DNA from 4 places in the Paenibacillus sp. fava2 genome. Region 3 is predicted to be linked to each of the others. Evidence: predicted binding sites of a transcription regulator. Region 3 holds the regulator's gene; each other region holds the start of a gene.
The links. The regulator Rex, encoded in region 3, represses fermentation and respiration genes when NADH is low (regulators of the CRP and FNR family bind a similar motif). The targets are predictions, from matches to a motif close to TTGTGAAATATTTCACAA.
Positions count from the first base shown of each region.

Region 1: the regulator Rex is predicted to act here: its motif matches at 3,174-3,191, upstream of AC4G46_RS30350 (formate/nitrite transporter family protein).
Region 2: the regulator Rex is predicted to act here: its motif matches at 1,472-1,489, upstream of AC4G46_RS13135 (DUF1641 domain-containing protein).
Region 4: the regulator Rex is predicted to act here: its motif matches at 3,712-3,729, upstream of qoxA (cytochrome aa3 quinol oxidase subunit II).

Region 1 covers NZ_CM177755.1:6,871,689-6,877,637, reverse strand. Annotated here, with positions in the region: gene AC4G46_RS30360 (formate--tetrahydrofolate ligase) at 1-1,258, shown strand, start outside; gene AC4G46_RS30355 (FAD-dependent oxidoreductase) at 1,629-2,993, shown strand; gene AC4G46_RS30350 (formate/nitrite transporter family protein) at 3,294-4,121, shown strand; gene AC4G46_RS30345 (molybdopterin-containing oxidoreductase family protein) at 4,492-5,949, shown strand, end outside.
Region 2 covers NZ_CM177755.1:3,083,109-3,089,057, reverse strand. Annotated here, with positions in the region: gene AC4G46_RS13140 (NAD(P)/FAD-dependent oxidoreductase) at 1-902, opposite strand, end outside; gene AC4G46_RS13135 (DUF1641 domain-containing protein) at 947-1,390, opposite strand; gene AC4G46_RS13130 (nitroreductase family protein) at 1,713-2,330, shown strand; gene AC4G46_RS13125 (LysR family transcriptional regulator) at 2,405-3,250, opposite strand; gene AC4G46_RS13120 (SDR family NAD(P)-dependent oxidoreductase) at 3,375-4,115, shown strand; gene AC4G46_RS13115 (DUF3888 domain-containing protein) at 4,173-4,625, shown strand; gene AC4G46_RS13110 (DUF8426 domain-containing protein) at 4,723-5,346, opposite strand.
Region 3 covers NZ_CM177755.1:4,799,253-4,805,201, reverse strand. Annotated here, with positions in the region: gene dinG (ATP-dependent DNA helicase DinG) at 1-1,972, shown strand, start outside; gene AC4G46_RS21075 (redox-sensing transcriptional repressor Rex) at 2,090-2,743, shown strand; gene AC4G46_RS21070 (amidohydrolase) at 2,730-4,031, shown strand; gene AC4G46_RS21065 (cell wall elongation regulator TseB-like domain-containing protein) at 4,090-4,608, shown strand; gene AC4G46_RS21060 (hypothetical protein) at 5,266-5,808, shown strand; gene AC4G46_RS21055 (AAA family ATPase) at 5,801-5,949, shown strand, end outside.
Region 4 covers NZ_CM177755.1:1,116,177-1,122,125, forward strand. Annotated here, with positions in the region: gene qoxC (cytochrome aa3 quinol oxidase subunit III) at 1-446, opposite strand, end outside; gene qoxB (cytochrome aa3 quinol oxidase subunit I) at 443-2,386, opposite strand; gene qoxA (cytochrome aa3 quinol oxidase subunit II) at 2,430-3,440, opposite strand; gene AC4G46_RS04870 (polysaccharide deacetylase family protein) at 3,977-5,083, shown strand; gene AC4G46_RS04875 (GntR family transcriptional regulator) at 5,339-5,725, shown strand; gene AC4G46_RS04880 (ABC transporter ATP-binding protein) at 5,718-5,949, shown strand, end outside.

The DNA.
Region 1 (5,949 bases), 2.1 Mb from region 3:
CCTGCTGTCAGCAATGATTGATAATCATATATTCCAGGGAAATGCCCTCGGGCTTGATCCGCAGCGGATTGTCTGGAAACGCGTTATGGATATGAATGACCGGAGCCTGCGGAATATTGTGACCGGGCTGGGGGACGGTAACGGGACCGTGCGCGAGAGCGGCTTCCAGATTACGACCGCTTCCGAGATTATGGCTGTGCTGTGCTTGTGCGATGACCTTGCTGATCTGAAGAAGCGGCTGAGCCGCATGCTTGTAGGCTACGATATGCTGGGCCAGCCGGTTACGGCCAAGGAGATTGGTGCTGTAGAAGCCATGACGGCCCTGCTCAAGGAGGCAGTAAAGCCCAATCTGGTGCAGACGCTGGAAGGAACTCCGGTCATTATCCACGGGGGGCCCTTTGCTAATATTGCCCATGGCTGCAGCAGCGTAATCGGAACCCGCTATGCGCTCAAGCTGGGCGAAGTAGTGGTCACGGAGGCCGGCTTCGGGGCTGACCTCGGTGCGGAGAAGTTCATGAATATCAAATGCCGCCAGGCCGGGCTTGCCCCGGATGCAGCCGTACTGGTCGTAACCGTGAAATCGCTGAAGTACAACGGCGGTGTCCGCAAGGAAGAGCTGTATGAGGGCAACCGCGCTGCGCTGCTGTCGGGCCTCGCGAATATGGAGCGTCATATTGAGAACCTGGGCAAATTCGGTGTTCCGGTACTGGTAGCCCTGAACCACTTTGAGGGCGATACGCCGGATGAGGTCGATGCAGTGCTGGAGGCCTGCCGCCGCCTGGGTGTTCCTGCTGCCGTCTCCAAGGTGTGGGCCGAGGGCGGAGCAGGAGGCCTGGAGCTGGCAAGAGAGCTGAAGAAGCTGCTGGATCATGCACCAGGCGGGACCTTTGCTCCGCTCTACGAGGACCAGCTCGACATTCCGTCCAAAATCAATAAAATCGTCAACGAAATCTACCGGGGGACCGGAGTAGCCTTCTCACCGGCCGCCAAACGCAGTCTGGCTGTTATCGAGAAGCTTGGGCTGCAGCAGCTCCAGGTATGCATGGCCAAAACACCTTATTCCTTCTCCGACCAGCCGAGGCTGCTGGGTGCGCCGGAAGGCTTTACGATGGGAGTGCGTGATATCACACTGTCCCTTGGCGCAGGCTTTGCCGTAGTGATCACAGGCAACATGGTTACAATGCCGGGTCTTCCGGCCAAACCGGCTGCTGAAGGGCTGCTGGTAGATGAGGATGGCGTGCTGCACGGCCTGGAATAGGCTGTCCAAATGAAAAAAAATTAATGCTTCTCCCTGTGCCCGGCGGCTTGCCGCTGTGGTATCAGGGATTTTTTTTGGGTAAAAATAAATAGGCGCCTACAGGATACACCGGGATTCCTTACATCGCTGCTTCCTGCCGCCAGGGAGACATAAACTCCGCCTGCTTGGGGAAAATAATAACCGGAGCAGCATGCCGGCTGCAGATAACAAACCAGAAGGCATTCCAAATTGTGAACAATGTGAGAAAAATCACAATTATACTTGTAATGTGAGAAAAATCACAATATAATCAACGTATAAAGTGAAATTTATCACATACGCAAACAAATATTAAATAAATATGCTTGCCAATTTGGAGGAGGAAGAAATCATGAAAGTAGCAGTCATTGGATGTACCCATGCCGGAACCGCCGCAATTGTTAATACCGCACAGCTTTACCCGGACGCCGAGATTACGGTGTACGAACGCAATGATAATATCTCATTCCTGTCGTGCGGCATTGCCCTATATGTAGGCGGAGTGGTTAAAGACCCGCAGGGCCTGTTCTATTCGTCACCGGAAAAGCTGGCTGAGCTCGGTGTTACCACCAAGATGCGCCATGAAGTTATTAATGTAGATACCGCCGCCAAAACACTGCGTGCCCGCAATCTGGCAACCGGTGAGGAATTTAATGATACGTATGACAAGCTGATTATGACTACCGGCTCATGGCCGATTATTCCCAAGCTGGAAGGAATGGATCTGGACGGCATCCTGCTCTCCAAGAACTACAACCACTCGAACACCATTATTGAGCGGGCTGAGCAGGTAAAAAGAATTACCGTAGTCGGCGCAGGCTACATCGGGGTCGAGCTGGTTGAAGCCTTCCAGATGAACGGCAAGCAGGTAACCCTGATTGACGGTGAGGAGCGTATCCTCAGCAAATACCTGGACGAGGAATTTACAGCTCCGATTCAAAAATCGCTTGAGGACCACGGCATCAAGCTGGCTCTCGGTGAAAAGGTAAGCTCTTTTGCCGGCGAGAACGGTAAAGTAACCAAGGTTATTACGAGCAAAGGCGAGCACGAAACGGATCTGGTTATTCTCTGCATCGGCTTCCGTCCGAATACAGAGCTGCTCAAGGGCCAGGTGGATATGCTGCCTAACGGGGCGATTATGGTCAATGATTACATGCAGACCAGCCTGCCGGATGTATTCGCTGCCGGAGACAGCTGCGCGATCCATTACAATCCGACCGGACAGCATGCCTATATTCCGCTTGCGACCAATGCGGTCCGCATGGGTACACTTGTAGCCCGCAATCTGGTTGCCAATACCATTCCTTATATGGGGACACAGGGTACCTCGGGTATCAAAATTTATGAAGATAATATTGCCGGCACCGGGCTTACTGAAGAAGCAGCCAAGGCAGAAGGCATCGAGGTAGAGAGCGTAATGATCACCGACAACTACCGTCCGGAATTTATGCCGACTGTGGAAGAAGTGCAGCTGAAGGTCGTTTATGCCCGCGGCACACGCCGGATTCTCGGCGCACAGATTATGTCCAAAATGGACCTGACCCAGTCCATTAATACGGTATCTGTCTGCATCCAGAACCGGATGACGGTTGACCAGCTGGCCTTTATCGACTTCTTCTTCCAGCCGCATTACAACAAGCCGTGGAACTTCCTGAACACGGCCGGCCTGCAGGCACTGCCCAAGACAGTGGAACGCAGAGAGACAGTAAATGTATAATTTATAGATGGATTAAGTCCGACCGGAGCCGCCCTGGCTCCGGTTTTTTGCATGTCAGAAAAGATGGATTTGAGGACGCGGCAGCGGGGATTATGGGGCTGTTATACATAAAAGCGAATGAACTGTTACTGTGTTTTTTTTAACATTCATCTTTTTTGTGCTGTGCTAAATTTGACATGTCAGTGAAAACTTTCACGAAGCGTTTCTTGTGGTGATATTTATCACGTAAATGTGATCGGGATCACGCTACAATGGGATAAAGGAACAAATTTTAAGTAATTTTCGAAGGGGATAGGAATCATGGCATACAACAAACCGCAACAGATTGCCGAGGTAACGGTAGAGAACGGAATCAAGAAGGTCCATAACCCGCTTGCAGCCGTGCTTATTCTCGGTTTTCTGGGAGGGGCATTTATTTCGCTGGGATTTTTACTGGATATTCGTGTCATTGCGGGTGCTCCGGCTGAATGGGGCTCCATCGCGAACTTTATCGGGGCTGCTGTTTTCCCGGTCGGGCTGATTATGGTACTGCTGGCGGGCGGGGAACTGCTGACGGGCAATATGATGGCGGTGCCGCTGGCTTTTATAGCGAAGAAGATTTCGTTCTGGGATGTCATTAAGAACCTGGTGCTGATCACGCTCAGCAACCTGGCAGGCGCCCTGTTCGTTGCTTATTTCTTTGGTCATGTAGTCGGTCTGACGGCTGAAGGCGTATATCTTGAGAAATTGGTCAGTATGGCTGAGCATAAGATTGATGTTACATTTGTGCAGGCTTTTGTTTCCGGGATCGGCTGTAACTGGCTGGTAGCGCTGGCAGTGTGGCTCTCCTACGGGGCGGATAATTTCAGCGGCAAAATTCTCGGTATCTGGTTCCCGACTATGGCGTTCGTTGCCATCGGCTTCCAGCACGTTGTGGCTAACATGTTCCTGATCCCTGCTGCCATATTTGAAGGACACTTCACCTGGGGACAATATGTCGCCAACTTTGTTCCGGTGTGGCTCGGTAATCTTACCGGGGGAGCAATCTTTGTAGCAGCAGCTTATTACATGGCTTACCTGCGCAAAGCGCCTGCAGCTGTCCAGTCAGTTGAAGGTGTAGCGGCAGCTGCTGTGAAGAAACACGCTTAACAGTAATCCGAAGCTGATGTGAACGGGCTTCATAGAATGAATAGCATAGGCACTCCTTGCATGACCGGCCAGCATCCATTATTAACGGAGCAGGCGGCTGGTGATCGGGGGGTGTCTTTTTCATTTATAAAAAATGCCTGCAAAACAAAATTCGCCGTGCAGATCCGACTCGGGGGAACGAAATCGGGTTCACGGCGAATAAATAGGGAGTGTTTCATATGCTCTATTACCCGGACATACCGGCATCGAAACAGCCGGATTCCGGTGATTTTCTTTACGCCCCGGAACGCCCGCTATACAATGGACAGACGAGCTGTTTTATACGATATTAAGCTTCATTTAACCGAGTAATTAAAGGAGGACATCCGCTTTGAAGCATAGCAGTGACGGCGTTTTTCCGGCGGTATGTCCGCTGGACTGTCCTGACACCTGCGGGCTGCTGGTGCATAAGCAGGACGGGAAAATTGTAAAAGTTGAAGGAAACCCGGCACATCCGGTCACGAAAGGGGCAATTTGCAATAAGGTGCGGAACATGGCCGGACGGGTGCATCATCCGGAGCGGCTGATGCACCCGCTGCGCCGCACAGGCCCCAAGGGCAGCGGAGCCTTTGAACAGATCAGCTGGGAAGAAGCGATTGCGGAGATTGCCGGCCGGTACAAGCAGCTGTCAGCCGGGCACGGGCCAGAGAGTATTCTGCCGTACTACTTCTACGGCAATATGGGTATGCTCAGCGTGGGCGGGATGGACCGCCGCTTCTTTAACAGGCTCGGCGCAAGCCGCCTGGACGCCAAAATCTGTAATGCAGCCGGGACAACCGGCTGGAAGTATACGATGGGTATTGACGGGGGAGCCAATCCGGAGGATACGGTGAACGCCGATCTGATCATCGTCTGGGGCGGCAACATTGTAAGCACCAATATGCATCAGGTGGTTTTTGCCGAGCAGGCGCGCAAGCGGGGAGCAAAGGTTGTGGTCATTGATGTGCACCGCAACCGCACGGCGCAGTGGGGGGACTGGTTCCTGCCGCTGTACCCGGGAACAGATGCCGCACTGGCGCTTGGCCTGATGCATATTCTGTTCCGCGACGGACTGACCGATGAAGCTTTTCTGCAAAAGTATACGGTAGGGCATGAGGAGCTGCGGGAGCAGGCACTGAGGTATCCGCCCGGGCTGGTGTCGGAAATTACCGGCGTGCCTGTGGCAGATATTGAGCAGCTGGCCAGGCTGTACGGCGAAGCTGAGGTGCCGTATATCCATATTGGCAACGGGCTGCAGCATCATGACAATGGCGGGATGAACGTCCGCAGCATTGCCTGCCTGCCCGCGCTGGTCGGTGCCTGGCTGAAGCCGGGCGGCGGGGCGGTCAGGTCCAACGGCGGCTACAGCTCCGTTCATTCGCAGGCGCTGGCCCGGCATGATCTGCGCAGCAACCCGCAGACACGCAGCATCAACATGAACCGGATCGGCGAAGCGCTGGCACAGCAGGAACAGCCGATCATGAGCTTATTCGTCTACGGCACCAATCCGCTGGTTGTAGCGCCGAGTGCCGACAAGGTAAAGGCGGGGTTTGCCCGCGAGGATCTGTTTACGGTGGTGCATGATCTGTTTATGACCGATACGGCGATGTATGCCGACATTGTGCTTCCGGCAACCTCCACCTTTGAAAATACGGATTTGTACAGCTCCTATTGGCATCATTATATGCAGCTTCAGGAGCCTATTCTGGAGCGGCAGGGTGAATGCAAAAGCAATGTCGAGCTCTTTTCGCTGCTGGGCCAAGCCATGGGCTTTGAACCGGAAGTTTTCGGCCAGCCGGAGGAGGAGATG
Region 2 (5,949 bases), 1.7 Mb from region 3:
GCGAAGTAAACGGCGCTGTCTCCGGCGACGAATACATCCTTGTGCGAGGTGGACTGCAGATAATCATTGACAGTCGCCCGTCCGCGGTTGACCTCAAGCCCGGATTCGCCGACCAGCGGATTACCCTGTACCCCTCCGGTCCAGACGAAAGTATTGGCAACGATCTTTTGTCCATCCTTGAGGTCAATGGTATTGCCTTCAACGTTGGTTACAGCAAGGCCTGTCAGGAACTGTACTCCGCGTGCTTCAAGGCTGGCTGTCGCACGCTCGATCAGGTGATCCGGCAGTACCGGCAGAATCTTAGGACCGGCTTCAACGAGCAGAAGCTTGATTTCCTTAGGATCAACCCCGTACTTTCTGGTCAGCTTAGGCAGTACATCGGCAATTTCACCAACCAGCTCGACACCGGTAAGGCCGCCGCCGCCGATCAGAATGGTTGCATCCGCCGGATTTTTGCTTTTCGCATATTCAGCGATTTTATTTTCAATGTGGGCATGAATGTTCTTGGCATCCTCTGCCGATTTCAAGACCATGCTGTACTGCTCAAGGCCCGGAATTCCGAAATAAGCGGTTATGCTGCCAAGGCCGACAACCAGCGCATCATAAGACAGGGTTGAGCCGTCAGTCAGGCTGATCTGCTTGTTGTCCACAGAGAACGATTTTACCTTGGCGATTTTGAGATCAATATCCTTGCCGGCAAACAGCTTAACGAGCGGCATGGCAATGGCCTTCTCCGCGATGCTGCCGGCAGCCAGGCGGTGAAGCTCCGTAATGATCTGATGGGTCGGGTATTGATTGACCACGGTAACTTTTGCTTCTGCTTTGCTCATATATTTACGTACAGTCAGCGCGCTCAGCAAGCCGCCGTACCCTGCACCCAGAATTACGATATGTTTTGACATTCTATTTCCTCCGTCCATACATGTGTGATAATTTGGTATTCAGGCTATTTCTGCGTGCTGCGTTCGCCGCTGACTTGAAGATAAGCGTTCATGAAACGAAGCATCTTCTGCACTTGAGGGTCCTTGATCATTTTCATCATGCCAAACAGGCTGATGTTTTCCGTACTTGCCTCGGCCCGGTCTTTTGCTTCAATAATGGTAGCTGCCATGTTTTTAACCGACCCTACAACCGGCTCGGCAATTTCTTTAATAGCACCAACTGTATCATTCTTGAGTACCTCATCCGTTGCAACCGCCTGTACAAAATCAAAGGATTTCGATAATACTCCGACCATTTGGGTAAGCTTAGGCAGCTCCTGCACCAGCAGCGTCAGCGATTCCTGAACCTCCGGCTTCAGCAGCTGCTCCAGCAGATCCTCCTTTGGGTTCTTTGCTGCGGCTGCCGCTTGCTCCTGTTCAGGCACTGTTTGCGTAATCGTTTCTGACATTTTAGTCTCTCCTTCACATTGACATAACTGCGTTTTTCTAATCTAACTCACAAAGTCAGTGTGCCTATTATACCACCGTTCTTGTTAAATATGTCACAAAGTTTTTACCCGTTTAACCTTATTTTGTGATAATAATCACTTCTATAATGTCGTTTTCTCGAATTTTCTTCTTTTTATAAAAAAATTTATGAATCCATGCTTAAAAGCATTGACGATCCACACACACCATGCTATCTTTAGCAAGTAACTAAATGTAAGTTTATTATAAAACATCAGCTATTGATTTTTATTAACCAATACATAAGCTAACGGAGGCATAACAATGAGTACTTTTTCAGATTTAGTTCAAGCCCGCAGATCCGCCATGAATTTTGTTGAAGGTGTTACGATTACCAAATCAGAGCTGGAGGAGATGTTCTCCCTTGCCCGCCTGGCTCCTTCCAGCAACAATCTGCAGCACACCCATTACAAGGTGATTACCGATCCGGCCGTCAAGGAGCAGATCCGGAAGGATGCTTATAATCAGTATAAGGTACATACCGCTTCTGCTGTGATTGTCGTGTATGGGGACAAAAATGCCTACCTGCAGGCGCCGGAGATCTACAGCGGTCTGAAGCTGCTCGGCGCCATGAGCCAGGAGGAATACGACAGCACCATCCAGTCTATCAACGATGCTTATGAAGGCAACGAAGCCTTCCAGCGCGATGAAGCAATCCGCAATGCCTCCCTCTCCGCTATGCAGTTCATGCTGATTGCCAAGGACAGAGGCTGGGATACATGCCCGATGATCGGATTTGTACCGGAGGCGGTCAATGCAACACTCCAAGTGCCGGACAATCTTGTTCCCGTCCTGATGATAACAATCGGCAAGGACAACAAGCACAAAATCAGACCGCGCGGCTACCGCAAGCCTGTTAATGAATTCGTGGAATTCATCTGATTCTGCTCCTGCTGTATGAATTGTAGGATATGCCAAAAAGCCCTCCGTCATGACGCGGAAGGCTTTTTTTCTGTTCAGCTCTCCTCTAAAAAACGGATGAACTGCTTTAATGGCCGGGATTGCTTTCTGCCCTGCTTTACTATAAAGCTGACCCTGACCGGATCCGGAAGCTCCTCCATTTGAACGGACTGCAGCTCCTTACGGCTGTAGGCAATGTCTGCCGGAATAACGCTGATCCCCAGTCCGTCATTAACCGCCTGCAGAATTGCTTCCAGGGAGTCAAATTCCATAACTGTCTGGTTGATTGACTCCTTTTTTTTCATATAAACATCCAATAACTTCCTTCTATACACGCAGTTCTGATCACTGTTAATGATCAAATGATGCCCGAGAAGCTCATTACTATGCTCACCAGGTTTGGGGGAAATGACCACGACTCTTTCATCATAAGTATATACCGGTGTAAAGAGAACGTTATTGAATGTACCATTTACAAAAACCCCCTCTACCTCCCCGTACTGGAGCATTTCCTGTAACCGCTCCGCACGATCCGTTTTCATCCTGATATCGATCCTGTTATCCTGCAAAAAGGAAGACAATAACCGGGGAATACGGACAGCAGAGAGCGTCTGCGGAGCACCTATAGCCAGTGTAGTTTTCCATTTTTCCGGGTTGACTGACGATCTGGCCTCCTCCATTAAGCCTAAAATTTGATCGGTGTAGTCCAGCAATCTGCTTCCCTCCTCAGTCAGGGTCACCCCACGGTTATTGCGGCTGAATAAAGGGACACCTAGTTCAACCTCCAGATTTTTTATCCGCTGGCTGATGTTCGACTGGACGTAATCTAATCTATCAGCCGCTTTGGAAATAGACTGCAGCTCCGCAACAGCTTTAAAAATCCTTAAATCCTGGCTTTCCATACAATAGCCGCACCTTTCGCTGATATCATTCAGAATGATACCCGTTTCATTTTTCCGAATTATACCTTACATCCGCGTAAAAGTATAATGTTCCTGAATAAATCTGAAGCGGGGATGATCAGCTATGGAATTAAATAATAAAGTGATTCTCGTTACCGGCGGCGGAACGGGTGTGGGAAGAGCAACGGCATTAAAGCTGGCTGCCAGAGGAGCCATTGTCGCTGTAAATTACAGCCGGTCTGAAAAAGAAGCTCTCGCGGTCGTTCAGGAGATTGAAAGTTCGGGTGGAAGAGGTTTTGCGTATAAAGCGGATGTCGCGTCCGCAAATGAAGTTGATGCCATGGTTGCCTACATTGCCGGGGTTTATGGAACCATTGACGGCCTGGTGAATAACGCCAGTATTACAGCGCAGATTGCGATGGACAACCTGGATGATGTGACGGATGAGGTGTGGGATTCGCTTTTTAATGTCAATGTGAAAGGGATGTTCCATTGTGTAAAGGCAGTAGTCCCTTATATGAAAAAGCAAAAATCCGGCGCCATCGTAAATCTGGGCAGTGTCGCCGGATTTACCGGAATTGGCTCTTCTATCCCGTATGCAGCGACCAAATCAGCCATCCACACGATGACAAAATCGCTGGCCATCGCGCTTGCGCCTTACATCAGAGTGAACAGCATTGCTCCAGGCGCTGTCGATACCAGATGGTGGGCAGGCAACGAGGAACGGATGCACCAGCTTGCCGGAAAATTGCCGCTGCAGAGAATTTCTACGCCAGACGATATTGCCGGGGCTGTTCTTTTTCAGCTGACGCAGGATTCTGTTACCGGGCAGGTGTTTACTGTCGATAACGGGCAGACGTTATGAGGGTAATCTTATGACAAACCGGACACTCTACCTGTAAACCAGGGTGAGGTGTACACGATGATTCTATCAAGATTGTTCATAATTATAGTTGTATCTGCTGCACTGAGCTTGTCGTCTCCAACGCGGTTATTCGCTGAACCTGTTCACAATAAACCGCTAAGTGATTCCGGCGAACTCAGAGTGCAGGATATGCTGATGAATTTTCTAACTCCGCATATCAATGCTGCTGTACAGGATTATTACCGGCAATTATTGCTGGAGCCGCCGCTTGTGTATCCGTATTTTGTTCAAATAACCGGTTCAGAGCGGTTAAACGGTTTTCGCGGCTTCAGGTTGTCCGTAACACTCGACGCTACGCCTGTTGTCGGACCCCATATTCCTGTAGGAGAAGACAGGTTAACGTTTGAAATCTCAGCAGGCCCTGAGGTCAAACTGGTTCATTACACGCACTTAAAAAGCTATCCGCTCCCTCCGCACTGGCAGTACATTGTGAAGAAGCCTGCGCGATAACCGGGCTATCCGGGAAGTTAGTCGAGAATTCAATTGAGGGGTGGCCGCACCTAGCGGCTGCTGCCCCCTGCAGATTTCCTGATCCCTTGCTATTGCCCTATTTTGCGTATTGCAGGATGGCGATAGCCGCCCGCTCACGCCGGTCGGCGTCTTCCGAATGCAGCGCTTCTTTCAGGACAGCCACAGCTTTGAGAACCGTTACCTCATCCACCAGCGCACGTTTTCCTCCAGCAGTTGTTTCGGCCGGGCCCGTCCCTTCAATCCACAGCTCCATTCTGGCCGCCGGCAAGGTGCCGCGGTACCGGGAGATCCGGGCCTCCTCTGCCAGCAGTTCAGCAGCTTCCGGGTTCAGCGCGCTTTGCGGAATGCTCTTCAGCCAGGTTACGCCCCGGCGGTGGCAGCGTCCATCATCTGTTGTATCATAAGTGTCGTCGTAGAAATAATCTCCCAAATCACCAAGATGCACCCACTGCCCGTTGGCAACCAGCACATAATCCCCGTCCTGCATCTCATGCACGAACAGATTCAGATCGGCCACTGCCGTCTCAAGCTCCTGCCCCTGATAAGCCCCGCTCTTCAGCAGCCTGACCAGCATTTCCTCCGGACTGGCCGCTTCCAGATTTCCGGTGCCCGGATACCCGATACAAATATAGTTATTCTCCAGAAACTCCGCAATCCGCTCTATGCCCAGCGGCGATGTTTTCATCTGAAACAGCTTCATTGAAACGCCTCCTCTATTTGCTACATTATACATGATAGATCCCATTAGATATTACCCAGGGTACAAGCCGCGAATGATGAAAAACTAAGAACACAGCAGAATAATAGCGCTTACAAGAGGATGAATTGAAAAATAGTACCATTTTTAAGGATTAGCGCTTTTTACAACCCAGTCCTCCCCGGGTATACTAAAGACATCAACTCAAGGGAACCTTACACCGCTAGAAGGAACGTCTGACGGGCAGCAACATTTTATCCGCAGCAATCCTGAGCAGCTGTAATCCCTGGGCTTGAGACTATATCTTTGATTCTGGCGCTAAAGCTTTCAATCCATCCCCGAACGAAATGGTATGAGCTTCTTAAAGCTCGAATGTTAAACAGCAGTCCACTCGTGGCAGAGGATGAATTAGAGAAGATTTACCGCTCAGGATAGGCAAATTTACTGCCGCCTCGGACGATTTCTACCCGGCTGAGTTCAAAGAGTGTAGGATAAGGAGTCTGAGCATAACATGGGTATAGTGCAAACAATGTAAGCCTCTATTATTGATGCAAATCAATGATAGGGGTTTACTTGTGTTTCAGCCACTATTTTCCCTGCAGACCG
Region 3 (5,949 bases):
GGGCTACCTGCTGCCGGCTATTTATCATAGCGTGCGTACGGACCAGAAGGTGATGGTCAGCACACATACAATCAATCTGCAGGATCAGCTGCGTGAGCGCGACATCCCCCTCCTGACTACAGTGGTCCCGTTTCCGTTCAAGGCTGCCGTCTTTAAGGGAAGAGGGCACTATTTGTGTCTGCGCAAGTTTGAACATAAAATAAATAACAAGGACTTCGTAAGTACCAGGGAAGAAACGCTTACAGCAGCACAAATGATTGTGTGGCTTACCCAGACGCTGTCCGGTGACGATGAGGAGCTGAATCTCAGCGGCCGCGGCGGCGACTTCTGGGAAAGTGTAGCCAGTGACACCGACTCCTGTCTGGGCCGGTCCTGTCCGTGGTTCCGTAAATGCTACTACCACCGGGCCAAGCATGAAGCCGGAATTGCCGATGTAGTCATTACGAATCATTCCAAGCTGTTCGCAGATGTAAAGGCGGGACATCAGCTGTTGCCTGCCTATGAGCATCTTGTTATAGATGAGGCCCATCATCTGGAGGATGTGGCGGGCAAGCATCTGGGCATGCAGATGAAGTATTTCACTGTGGCCCATACGCTGACACGGCTATACAAGGACAGTAAGAGCGGCCAGCTCCCGGCACTGCGCCAGACCCTGCAATCATCTGGAAGCGAGCAGGCCTCCGAATGGAGCAGTGTCATCGACCGGATCTATCCGGATCTGCTTACCGTCAAGGAAACCTGGGATGTGCTCAGCGACAAGCTGTTCGGACTGCTGCCAGACCGCAGTGATGCGGCAGCTGGTGAGGCCGGACAGCTGGTGTCACGCCTGCACCCCGGCAAGAAGCCAAGGGACTGGGAGGAGCTGGCTGCGCTGGAGAACACACTGAATCTCAGCCTCAGTGATATTATCCGCAGGGGCGACAAGATGCTCAGTGAAATGCGCGATACCGACAGCCAGTCCTCCTCGGACAGTCTGGTAACCGACATCGGCGGCCTGTTTAAGGATCTGGCCTCGATCCGCGAGCAGATCCGCTTCTTCATGGGCCTGAATGATGAGAATGTTGTGTACTGGATGGAAGGCAGCAGCAATTACCGAGGCAAATCCCTGCAGCTGTATGCTGTACCGGTAGATGTCAGTGCCCAGCTCAAGGAGCTGTTCTTCGACAAGAAGAAAAGTATAACGCTGACCTCTGCAACGCTGTCTGTGGATAAATCCTTCCAGTTCATGATCGATAATCTCGGACTGGGCGAGGCTGCGGAGCAGGACAGGCTGATGACAGCGCTGCTGCCTTCACCGTTTAATTACCGCGAACAGGCACTGCTTGTTATCCCGCGTGATTTTCCGAGCGTAAAGGGCAGTGTAGGGGATGCCAGGTTTGTTGACAAACTGGTGCACTCACTGGCAGAAGCTGCTGTGGCAACCAAAGGCCGTATGCTGGTGCTGTTTACTTCCTATAAGATGCTAAGGCAGGTCTATGACCCGCTTAAGGATGCACTGGCCGCAGAGGACATCGCTGTACTTGGGCAAGGTGTAGAAGGGGGGAGCCGCAGCAAACTGATCCGGCGTTTTCAGGACAATTCTGCGGCGGTACTGCTCGGAACCAGCAGCTTCTGGGAAGGCGTGGATATTCCCGGAGATGCGCTCAGCTGTCTGGCGATTGTCAGACTGCCGTTCCAGCCCCCGAACCACCCGCTTGCAGAGGCCAAAGCCGAGCTGCTGCAGGCACAGAAGAAGAACCCGTTCATGAAGCTGTCGGTACCCCAGGCGGTCATCCGCTTCAAGCAGGGCTTCGGCCGGCTGGTTCGCACCGCCCAGGATCGGGGAATTGTCATTGTATATGATACCAGGGTCATCGAGTCTTACTACGGGAAGTATTTCCTGTATTCACTGCCCGGCCCCAAGATGGAGCATATGCTGACTGACCAGATGGTTCCGAGAATCGAGGAATGGCTGGAGGGCGGCATTTCCTAAACTGCATTCATTTCATTCTTAGTCTAGTTCCGCATCAGCTTCCTGTTTGCTTGAGTATCGGGGAGCGGTGCGGCTTTCATACACATCCGAGTTATACTAAATTTAGGAGGAGAAGACATGAAATCGGACAAAATATCGGAGGCTGTCGTACGCAGGCTCCCAGTGTATCTGCGTTTCTTGAATGATCTCCAGAAACGCGAAATTGCAACCGTTTCTTCCCAGGAGCTGGGACAGAAACTTGATCTTAATCCGGCACAGATCCGCAAAGACCTGGCTTATTTCGGGGACTTCGGCCGGAAGGGCATCGGCTACGATGTATCCTATCTGATTGAAAAGATCCGCCATATCCTTAAGCTTGACCAGCAGATCAACGTGGCTCTGGTCGGTGCGGGGAACCTGGGCCACGCCCTTTCCAATTATAATGCTTATCTGAAAGATACGATGAAAATCACTGCCGTATTCGACTCCTACGCACCCAAGGTCGGCCAGAAAATCAACTCCCTGACGGTTCAGCCGATGGAGGAGCTGGGCCAGACCATCCGTGAGCAGGGGATCCGGATCGGCATTATTACCGTACCGGACAGTGAAGCGCAGAATGTAGCCGACATTCTGGTGGAATCGGGCATCGAGGCTATTCTTAATTTTGCTCCGGTTATTCTGAAGACTCCGCCGTCGATCCGTATCCATGCGGCCGATTTTACGACTGATCTGCAGAGCCTTGCCTACTATTTGCATGACGGAAAGGAAGAAATTACCGATGAGCAGCAATAAAACGATAATCGCGAACGGCCGGTTTCTTGTAGCTGGCTCACTTCAGCCTGTCCTGAGCGGTTATATGACGATAGAGGATGATCTGATCACATACATAGGAGAAGATAAGCCTGCAGCAGAAGAAGGCGTTCTGACGGTTGACGGCAGCCGTCTGCTGTTCATGCCCGGACTGGTCAATACCCACGGCCATGCGGCGATGTCGCTGCTGCGCGGATATGGCGATGATATGGTGCTTCAGACTTGGCTGCAGGAAAAAATGTGGCCGATGGAAGCGAAATTTACCGGTGATGATGTGTACTGGGGAACAGCCCTGTCCGTTCTGGAGATGCTCAAGGGCGGAACAACTACCTTCCTTGATATGTATGATCATATGGACCGGGTGGCCGAGGTTACAGAACAGTCGGGTATCCGTGCTGTTCTGATGCGCGGTGCTATCGGTCTATGTCCTGAAGATGTGCAGAACCAGAAGCTCGCAGAAGCCGTGGAATTTGCCCGTAACTGGCACGGCAAAGCGGACGGCAGAATTACGGCAATGCTCTCGCCTCACGCGCCTTACACCTGTCCGCCGGACTTCTTCGTGAAATTTGTTCAGGAGGCTCATGATCTGGACCTGCCGATGCACACGCATATGTCCGAAACCCGCCATGAAGTGGAGCAGAATGTGACCGATTACGGCCTGCGTCCGGTGGCACATCTGGAGAAGCTGGGCATGTTCACCCGCCCGTCTCTGATCGCCCATGGTGTTCATTTGAATGATGAAGAAATTGAAATTTTGGCCAAATACAGTGTGGGAGTATCCCATAATCCGGGCAGCAACCTGAAGCTGGCAAGCGGGGTTGCACGTGTGCCGGACCTGCTTCGTGCGGGAGTCAAAGTCTCACTGGGCACTGACGGGGCGGCAAGCAACAACAACCTCGATATGTTCGAGGAAATGCGTCTGGCTGCGCTGATCCATAAAGGAGTCAGCGGGGATCCGACCGCCGTACCTGCGCCGGAAGCGCTGCTGATGGCAACGGAATACGGGGCAGCTTCCATCTTCCTGAACAATGTCGGCCGCCTGGCTGCTGGCATGAAGGCGGATTTTATTGCCATTGATATTGATCAGCCGCATCTGCTGCCGCATTCTGACCTGCTCTCCCATGCGGTATATTCGGCAAGTGCCAAAGATGTTGAGCATGTCTGGGTTAACGGCAAGCAGGTTGTTAAGCACGGCCAGTGCCTGACACTGGACGAAGAGGAGATCCGCCGCAAAGCGCAGGAAACCTTTGAAAGCCTGCTAACAAGATAATCGAATGCAAGGCGACCGGATCTTACGGTCAGTTATTTAGAAGAAAGGGAGCTGCACTTTGAGGAAAAGGAAAAAATGGCTTCCGCTGGCGATCAGTGCGGCACTGCTCCTTTTGTTCGGACTAGGTCAGTTCTATGCCTATATCATGAAGGACCAGTGGGCCGAGCGCAGCGCAGCCAGGGAAGTGGCCAGAAGCCGTGCCGGACTGACTGAGGTGACCAAAGCCCAGAAATCCGTCTGGGATGAAAATGCAGCCTATTGGGTGCTTACAGGAAAGAATGAGGCGGGCACCGAGCTGATGGTCTGGGTCCGCTTTACACTTGACGGTAAACCGGCAGGAGGCGACAACGATATTTACGCGGCAGAGCTGTCGAAGGGTACCTCAGAGCAGCAGATCCGGGAGAAGCTTGCTTCTGAGCTGCCCGGTGCCGACATCAGACGGCTTTTGCCCGGCGTATTTAATGGAGAATATGCATGGCAGGTCTTCTACAAGCAGGAAGGACGGTATTATTACCAGTTCTACCGGTTCAGCGATGGTACGGCAATCGGGGAAGGCTATAGCCTGCCGAGTAAATAATACAGCAGGAACGGCATAAGCAGCAGGTGGACGTAATGGTCCGGCTGCTGTTTTTGTTATGCTAAATCTTGTGAATATGATGATTTATGCAATTTTTGATATACAATTAATATAGCAATTCTTATACTGAAGCGGTTGTTAGTCAAACATTGGTAGAGAGAGAAATTACAGTGGATACCGAACGTGATCTTAGGCAGGCCGGGAAAATGTTTGTGAAAATTCTGGGCGGGCATTTATTCGGCATCTATCTGCACGGTGCCACTGATTAATTACCGCCTGGCGGAGTACACTGGAACAAGCTTCCCCGGTGATGTGAATCCTCCTGAAAATAGGGGGATTTTACGGTTTATATTACGGAACGGATTAACGGAGTGACAGATAAAGTTGTCTGGAATGCCAAATAGAAGACATGGATGATCTCATCATTCATGTCTTTTTTGTCGATATGAAATAGAAAAAAGGAGTGTAACCAAAAATTAGTATCGAAAATTTAAAATATATTCACAAATTTATGCGGAATCGTATATACACCTATGATATACTAGTCCATGTACTTAAGACATGCGAAAGAGCATGCCGGATAATAAGTTATCGCTAAACATGCTATCTTCATTATTTCTTTATTATATTGGCTTACATCTGAGAGGAGGACGTTGCTTGAAATTACGTCTCGTACCTGTGCTGTTAACGTCTCTGTTGTCTGCGGCGCTGCTGTTTGGAGGCTGGTATGCTTACCGCCAGTTCGCTGTCCAGGATCCGCTCCAGAAAATTGTATCATCCTATGAAGGAGTCAATGAATCACATATTAGTATTAACCGCAATGAAGTGACTTTGAAACTTAATCTTGAACCTGGAACGAAATTGCGTGAGCTTGTGCAGTATGTTAATAGTGAAGGTAAGTCAGCAATCGGCAGCCGTACGCTTAAGCTTGATGTTGACCAGAACTCCAGTGCATTGCTTGATGAATATTGGGACAAGGCGATGTTTTCCGTAGCAGAAGCGATGGAGAGCCGTAAATATACACTGATTCCTGCCAAGCTAGACGGACTCAAAGCCCAAAGCTCCGAGTTTCAGAATGTGACAGCAACGACAGAAATCGACGACAATAACGTCTACGTGAGCCTGAGTGACGGTAAACAGAGCAAGTTTATTATTTTACCGCGGGTTCCCGGAACGATGGGAGTGTGGAATAATGCCTAAGTATTGGAAGGAAATCCTCGCCGGTTTTGCTCCGGTGCTGCTCGTTTTTATGGCTTTTGTCGGCATTAATATTTTCCCGGTTGTTATCGCTGCCGGCATGCTCGGGGCCCTGCTGCTGATTGCCCATCTGCGCGGCGGTTT
Region 4 (5,949 bases), 3.6 Mb from region 3:
AGGAAGCCGAAGCTGACGTGGGCACCGTGAGTTCCGAGCAATACGAACAGACTGGACAGGAAGCCGCTGGTCTGCAGGGTTGCTCCTTCATGAACGTAGGTGAGGAACTCCTCGATTTCAACGCCGATGAAGCCCAGACCCATCAGCAGTGTAATCCCCATGAAGAACATCATAGCCTTCTTGTAGCCGAGGCGCATGGCGTGCACGGCAAGGCCGATCGTGAACGAGCTCGTCAGGAGCAGGAAGGTGGATATCAGCAAGGGGCCGATTTCAAAAATTTCAGGGCCGCTTGGTCCGTCGGCAAAACGGTTAACCATAACGAAGTATACAGTGAACAATGTAGCAAAGAGCGGAATTTCAGCTCCAAGGAAAACCCAGAAGCCGAAGATTTTGTTACTGTTTTCTTCCGTTGAATATTCCAGCGGCTTCGACGCATCTATTTTCATACAGTCTCACCCCGCAGTTTCTTTTCAGTAGCAATAACTTCTTCTGCACTTACATAGAAGCCATGATCCTGGTCAAAGGACATTGCAGCCAGCATAACGATAACACCGACTCCGGCAACAATAGCAGGAATCCACATGCTGAATACAAGGAAGAAGCCCAGGAAGAAGAAGATTACACCCAGGATAAACGGCTTCCCAGTGTTGTTAGGCAGGTGAATCTTGGTGATTTTATCTTCAAACAGCGATACTTTTTTCTGCTTGGCTTCCCAGAACGGATCCAGGGAGTTAACCTTAGGCACAATAGCGAAGTTGTAGGCAGGGATCGGACTTGGTGTAGCCCATTCCAGGGTACGTCCATCCCAAGGATCGCTTGTTGTGTCTCTCGGCATATAGCGGGTACTCCAGTAGATGTTGTACACCAGCAGAACGAAACCGATAGCCAGACCTACCGCTCCGGCGAACGACAGCATATTCAGCGGACCGAAGCCGGTCTCTTCCGAATAGGTGTACATGCGGCGTGTCATCCCCATCAGACCGAGGAAGAACAGCGGGAAGAAGGTTACGTTAAAGGAAATGATGATCCACCAGAAAGCGTGCTTGCCGAGACGTTCGTTCAGACGGAAGCCGAATACTTTCGGGAACCAGTAGTGGAACCCGGCAATAACGGCGAACACAGCGCCCGGAATCAGAACGTAGTGGAAATGCGCTACCAGGAACATCGTGTTATGGTACTGGTAATCGGCACTGGCCATCGCCAGCATGACGCCGGTAACACCGCCGATGGTAAAGATCGGAATAAAGGCCAGCGTGTACAGCATCGGTGTAGTAAAGGTTATCCGGCCCTTACGCAGGGTGAACAGCCAGTTGAATATTTTGACCCCTGTCGGTACAGCAATCGCCATTGTAGTGATGGAGAAGAAGCTGTTGACCATTACGCCCTGACCCATGGTGTAGAAATGGTGCGCCCATACCAGGAAGGACAGGAGGGAGATGATAACCATACTGAATACCATGGAGGTATATCCGTACAGGTTCTTTTTAGAGAAGGTGGCGATAATCTCACTATAAATACCGAAGGCCGGCAAAATAACGATATATACTTCAGGATGTCCCCATACCCAGAACAGGTTGGCCCAGAGCATATCCATCCCGCCGTTGGCCATCGTGAAGAACTGCGAGCCGAACAGGCGGTCGAACATCATCAGTGCCAGTGCTACGGTAAGCACAGGGAAAGCGAAGACGATAATGATGTTGGTAATCAGAACAGACCAGGTGAACATCGGCATCTTCATCAGTGTCATGCCCGGAGCGCGCATTTTGAGGATGGTAACAATGAAGTTAACCCCTGTAATGAGCGTACCGATACCTGAAATCTGCAGCGCCAGAGAGTAGTAGTTGTTCCCTACAGTCGGGCTGAATTCCAGACTCGCCAGCGGGAAGTAAGCGGACCAGCCTGCATCCGGGGAACCGCCGATGACGAAGGAGATGTTAAGCAGCATGGCCCCGAAAAAGAAGAGCCAGAAGCTGACGGCGTTGAGACGCGGGAAAGCAACGTCTCTTGCGCCGATCTGCAGCGGAATGATGACATTCATCAGACCGATGATAAACGGCATGGCCATAAAGAGGATCATGATCAGACCGTGAGTGGTAAAGACCTCATTATAGTGCTGTGCATCAAGGAACTTCATTTCAGGTGCTGCAGTCTGCAGACGCATCATCATGGCGTCCACGCCGCCGCGGAAGAGCATCAGGAGGGCAGCCAGGATATACATAACCCCGATTTTTTTGTGGTCCACGGTAGTCAGCCATTCGCGCCACAGATAGCCCCACTTCTTAAAGTAGGTCAGCCCGATAATAATCGCAATGGTAGCAAGGACGATGCTGGCCATGGCTCCATATATTAAGGCTCCGCCGTGAACCTTAAATTTTTCTAAATCCATTAGGGTGGCTCCTTTCAGGTTGTTGCTGTTGCGGATCTAATCTTTATCGTTGAGAATTTTCCTGGACAGCGGAAGTCGGCAGTGGCTCAAAGAGCTCCGGATTCGGGTCCAGTTTGAATTCAGTCTCACTTGAAGGTGCCGGGGAAGGATGAATTTCCTTGTTGTCCTCATGCTCTTCGCCGCCGTTTTGCATATCCATTTCCATGCCGTCACCGCTCATATGCTCGCTGTGATCGCCAGGAGGCGGACTGAATTCCAGATGGGTAGAAGAATAAGTCTTGCGTCCGAGATGCTCGGCGGCCAGAAGGCCCTTGAATTCGTCTTCTGTCAGCGCAGGAGCAGTCTCCTTCACTTCCTTAATCCAATCCTGATAATCCGCGTCAGTCATAACCAGCGTTTCAAATTCCATGTGGGCAAAGCCTTTACCGCTGAAATTCGAGTTCTTTCCGATATAAGAGCCTACGGTATCACCAGAGAGGTTCAGATAGGTGAGCATGTCGCTCATTGCGTATTTCTGTCCGGCCAGCTGCGGAACCCAGAAACTGGTGATCGTTCCGAAGGAATACAGTCTGAACTCAACTGCACGGTGAACCGGGATGTTCACATAGTTTACTGTTTCGATGCCTTCCTCAGGATAGCTGAAATGCCATTTCCAGTTGGAGGAGGAGGCATAGATGACTAGCGGCTTCTGGTCCTTATACTCATTCGCCACATTCTCTACGGCATGGGTGGACTTTACAGTCACAACCGACAGGAAGGCCACGATGATGATCGGGATAATAATCCAGATCGCTTCAAGAACCTTATTGCCCTCCTCATGTTCAGGAATGTAGCCTTCATTGCTCTTCTTTGCCCGGTATTTCACCAGGACGAAGATATATAAGATGTAGACAACTGCCAGGACAAAGGCCATCACCGCAATGGAGAGGATAATGGTGTCAGACAGCGTCCGTGCAGCCGGGCCCTTAGGATTCAGTACGGTTAACGAACTGCATCCCGGAAGAATAAAGAGCAGGCTGAGAAACAAAGCGTATAACGGTCCCTTTTTTTTCATATAGAACTCCTTCCTTCAATAATTCTTTTCATTAGCCGTTCGTTGCTGGCGGGCGAATTAATAACCTGTATATATAGTAAGAATTACTTACCCGGATTGCAAAATACATAATTTGTAAAAATATCTATAATCGTCCTCAAAAATGGCGATAAAGTTAAAGATGTGTGATCAATTTGTTACAAGTACAGTTATGTATGACAAAGATCACTGTAGCGGCGGGCTTTAAGCTAAATTTAAGGTTGTTCAAACTTTGTTCAAAATTACCGTATTGTTGCTAATTTCGTCACAATTATAATGTGTGAAATTCACAGAAATTAACCGCTTTATTTGTTGGTCTGACAGTATTCGACGAAAGTTGCACTCCTATTGGCGTAAAGTGCTATTGTGTGATTTGTCACAGCGTGAAAAAGTAACAATATTTTAGGCACCCGGTTACAATCTCTCAAATTACGTTATATCTATGTATGGTAGAGTTAGAGGCAAATATACATAGATTGGAGCTCTTGCTTGTGTTTAAAAAAGTAATGCTTGTTCTTATGTCCTTATTTGTAACTTTTGGTGTGCTGCAGACTGCAGCAAGTGCAGCCGGTGCGGGCCCGAGCCTGAAGCTGGGTGTGAATGACAAGCTGACCGGAATTGAAGCTGTGCCGGTTAAGGGCAGCTATTATGTCCCCCTGCGGGCTGTATCTGCAGAGCTGAAGTGGACGATTACCGGGCTGACTGACGGAATTGCGGTTGCTGCGGGCGGCAAATCCGTACTTTTGCTCAAGAATAACGGCGGCTTAAAGCTGCAGGACGGTACAGTTGTGCCGATGGACAGCTTCTTGCAGAACGGGAATCTGATGGTACCGGTGAAGCTCAGCGGATACCTCGGGTATAGCATAACCTTTCAGGGAGATAAATATTTACTGAGAGTCCGCGACGGGTCGGCGGCCATGAGCGATGAGGCTTTTGTGAAGCAGTATGCGGACGAACTGAAGCCGCAGGCTGTAAGTCCGGCTAAACCTTCCGGAGAAGGGGACGTTAAAGGGCGGACCCTATATCTGACCTTTGATGACGGGCCGTCGGCGACCACGGCACAGCTGCTGGATATACTGGATAAGTACGAAGTCCAGGCAACATTCTTTATGCTTGGCCCGAACATGAACCGTTATCCCGCCCAGGTGAAGCGGATTGTGAAGGCAGGGGGCGGACTTGGGCTGCACGGCATGACCCACCGTAAGGAGAAATTTTATGCTTCGCCTGCGGCAGCGCTGGCTGAAATGACGGCGGATAACGCGGTGCTGAAGAAAATCAGCGGGGCGGAAACTACGCTGATCCGTCCGCCATACGGAAGCAAGCCCTACTTCACCAAAAGCTTCAGGGACAAGGTGCTGGCCCAGGGCTACCACCTGTGGGACTGGAATGTCGATTCGGAGGACTGGAGATACAAGGAAGACAGCGATAAAATCTATAAATCGGTTATGGACCAGGTGCACAAGCTGCAGTCATCCAAGACTAATCCGGTCATCCTGATGCATGACCAGAAGGCAACATTGAAGGTGCTGCCGCGCCTGCTGGAGACCTTCAAGAAGGAAGGCTACAGCTTTGCTGTAATCACCAAAGATCTGAAGCCGCTGAACTTCTGGAATGATGAGCGGTAACAGCAGGTTTATGGAACGGAAAACATGATGTTTGTGAAAAGAGGCCGGCAGACTTAGTCTGCCGGCTTTTTTGCTGTGCATGGGCTGCTTGCGTATAAACGTTACTAGTGGCGGAACTGCGAAGTTGAAATAAGTGTATTCTAGCGGGCAGGCCGTTTCTTTGCGTTGACAATTCCAACTAACTGTATTAATAATAGTAGTACAGTTAATACACCTAAGTTTTCCATATTTGTAGCTTAGTAAAGGAGGGCGCCTATGTTCGAACTGGATGTCCGCAGCCGCAAGCCGATTTACGAGCAGCTGACTGATAAGGTAAAAGAAATGATCATGCACGGCATTCTGCAGGCGGATGAACAGCTTCCATCGGTAAGAACATTGTCCTCACAGCTCACAGTCAATCCCAATACGATACAGAAGTCTTACCGGGAGCTGGAGCGTGAAGGCTTTATTTATTCCCTGCCCGGAAAAGGGAGCTTCGTAGCACCGCTTGCCCAGGAGCGCAGTGAGAGTAAGCGGACAGAGCTGCGCGGACAGCTGCTGAGGCTGATGGCCGAGGCGGTATACCTCGGTTTCACCGAGAGCGAAGTAAGTGCATTGTACCGGCAGGTTATGGAGCAGAGAGAGGGGGAGAAGCATGATTGAGATGCGCGGGGTAAGCAAAATATTTCAAGGGGAAAAGGCCGTCGACAGCCTCTCGCTGTCTGTGCGGCAAGGGACGATCTACGGCCTGCTCGGATCAAACGGCGCGGGCAAAACCACGCTCCTGAAAACACTGGCCGGGATTTACCGGCCCGACGAAGGGACCGTTACGGTTGGCGGTGAGCCGGTTTTTGAAGCTCCGGATGTAAAGCGGAGGATTATTTTCA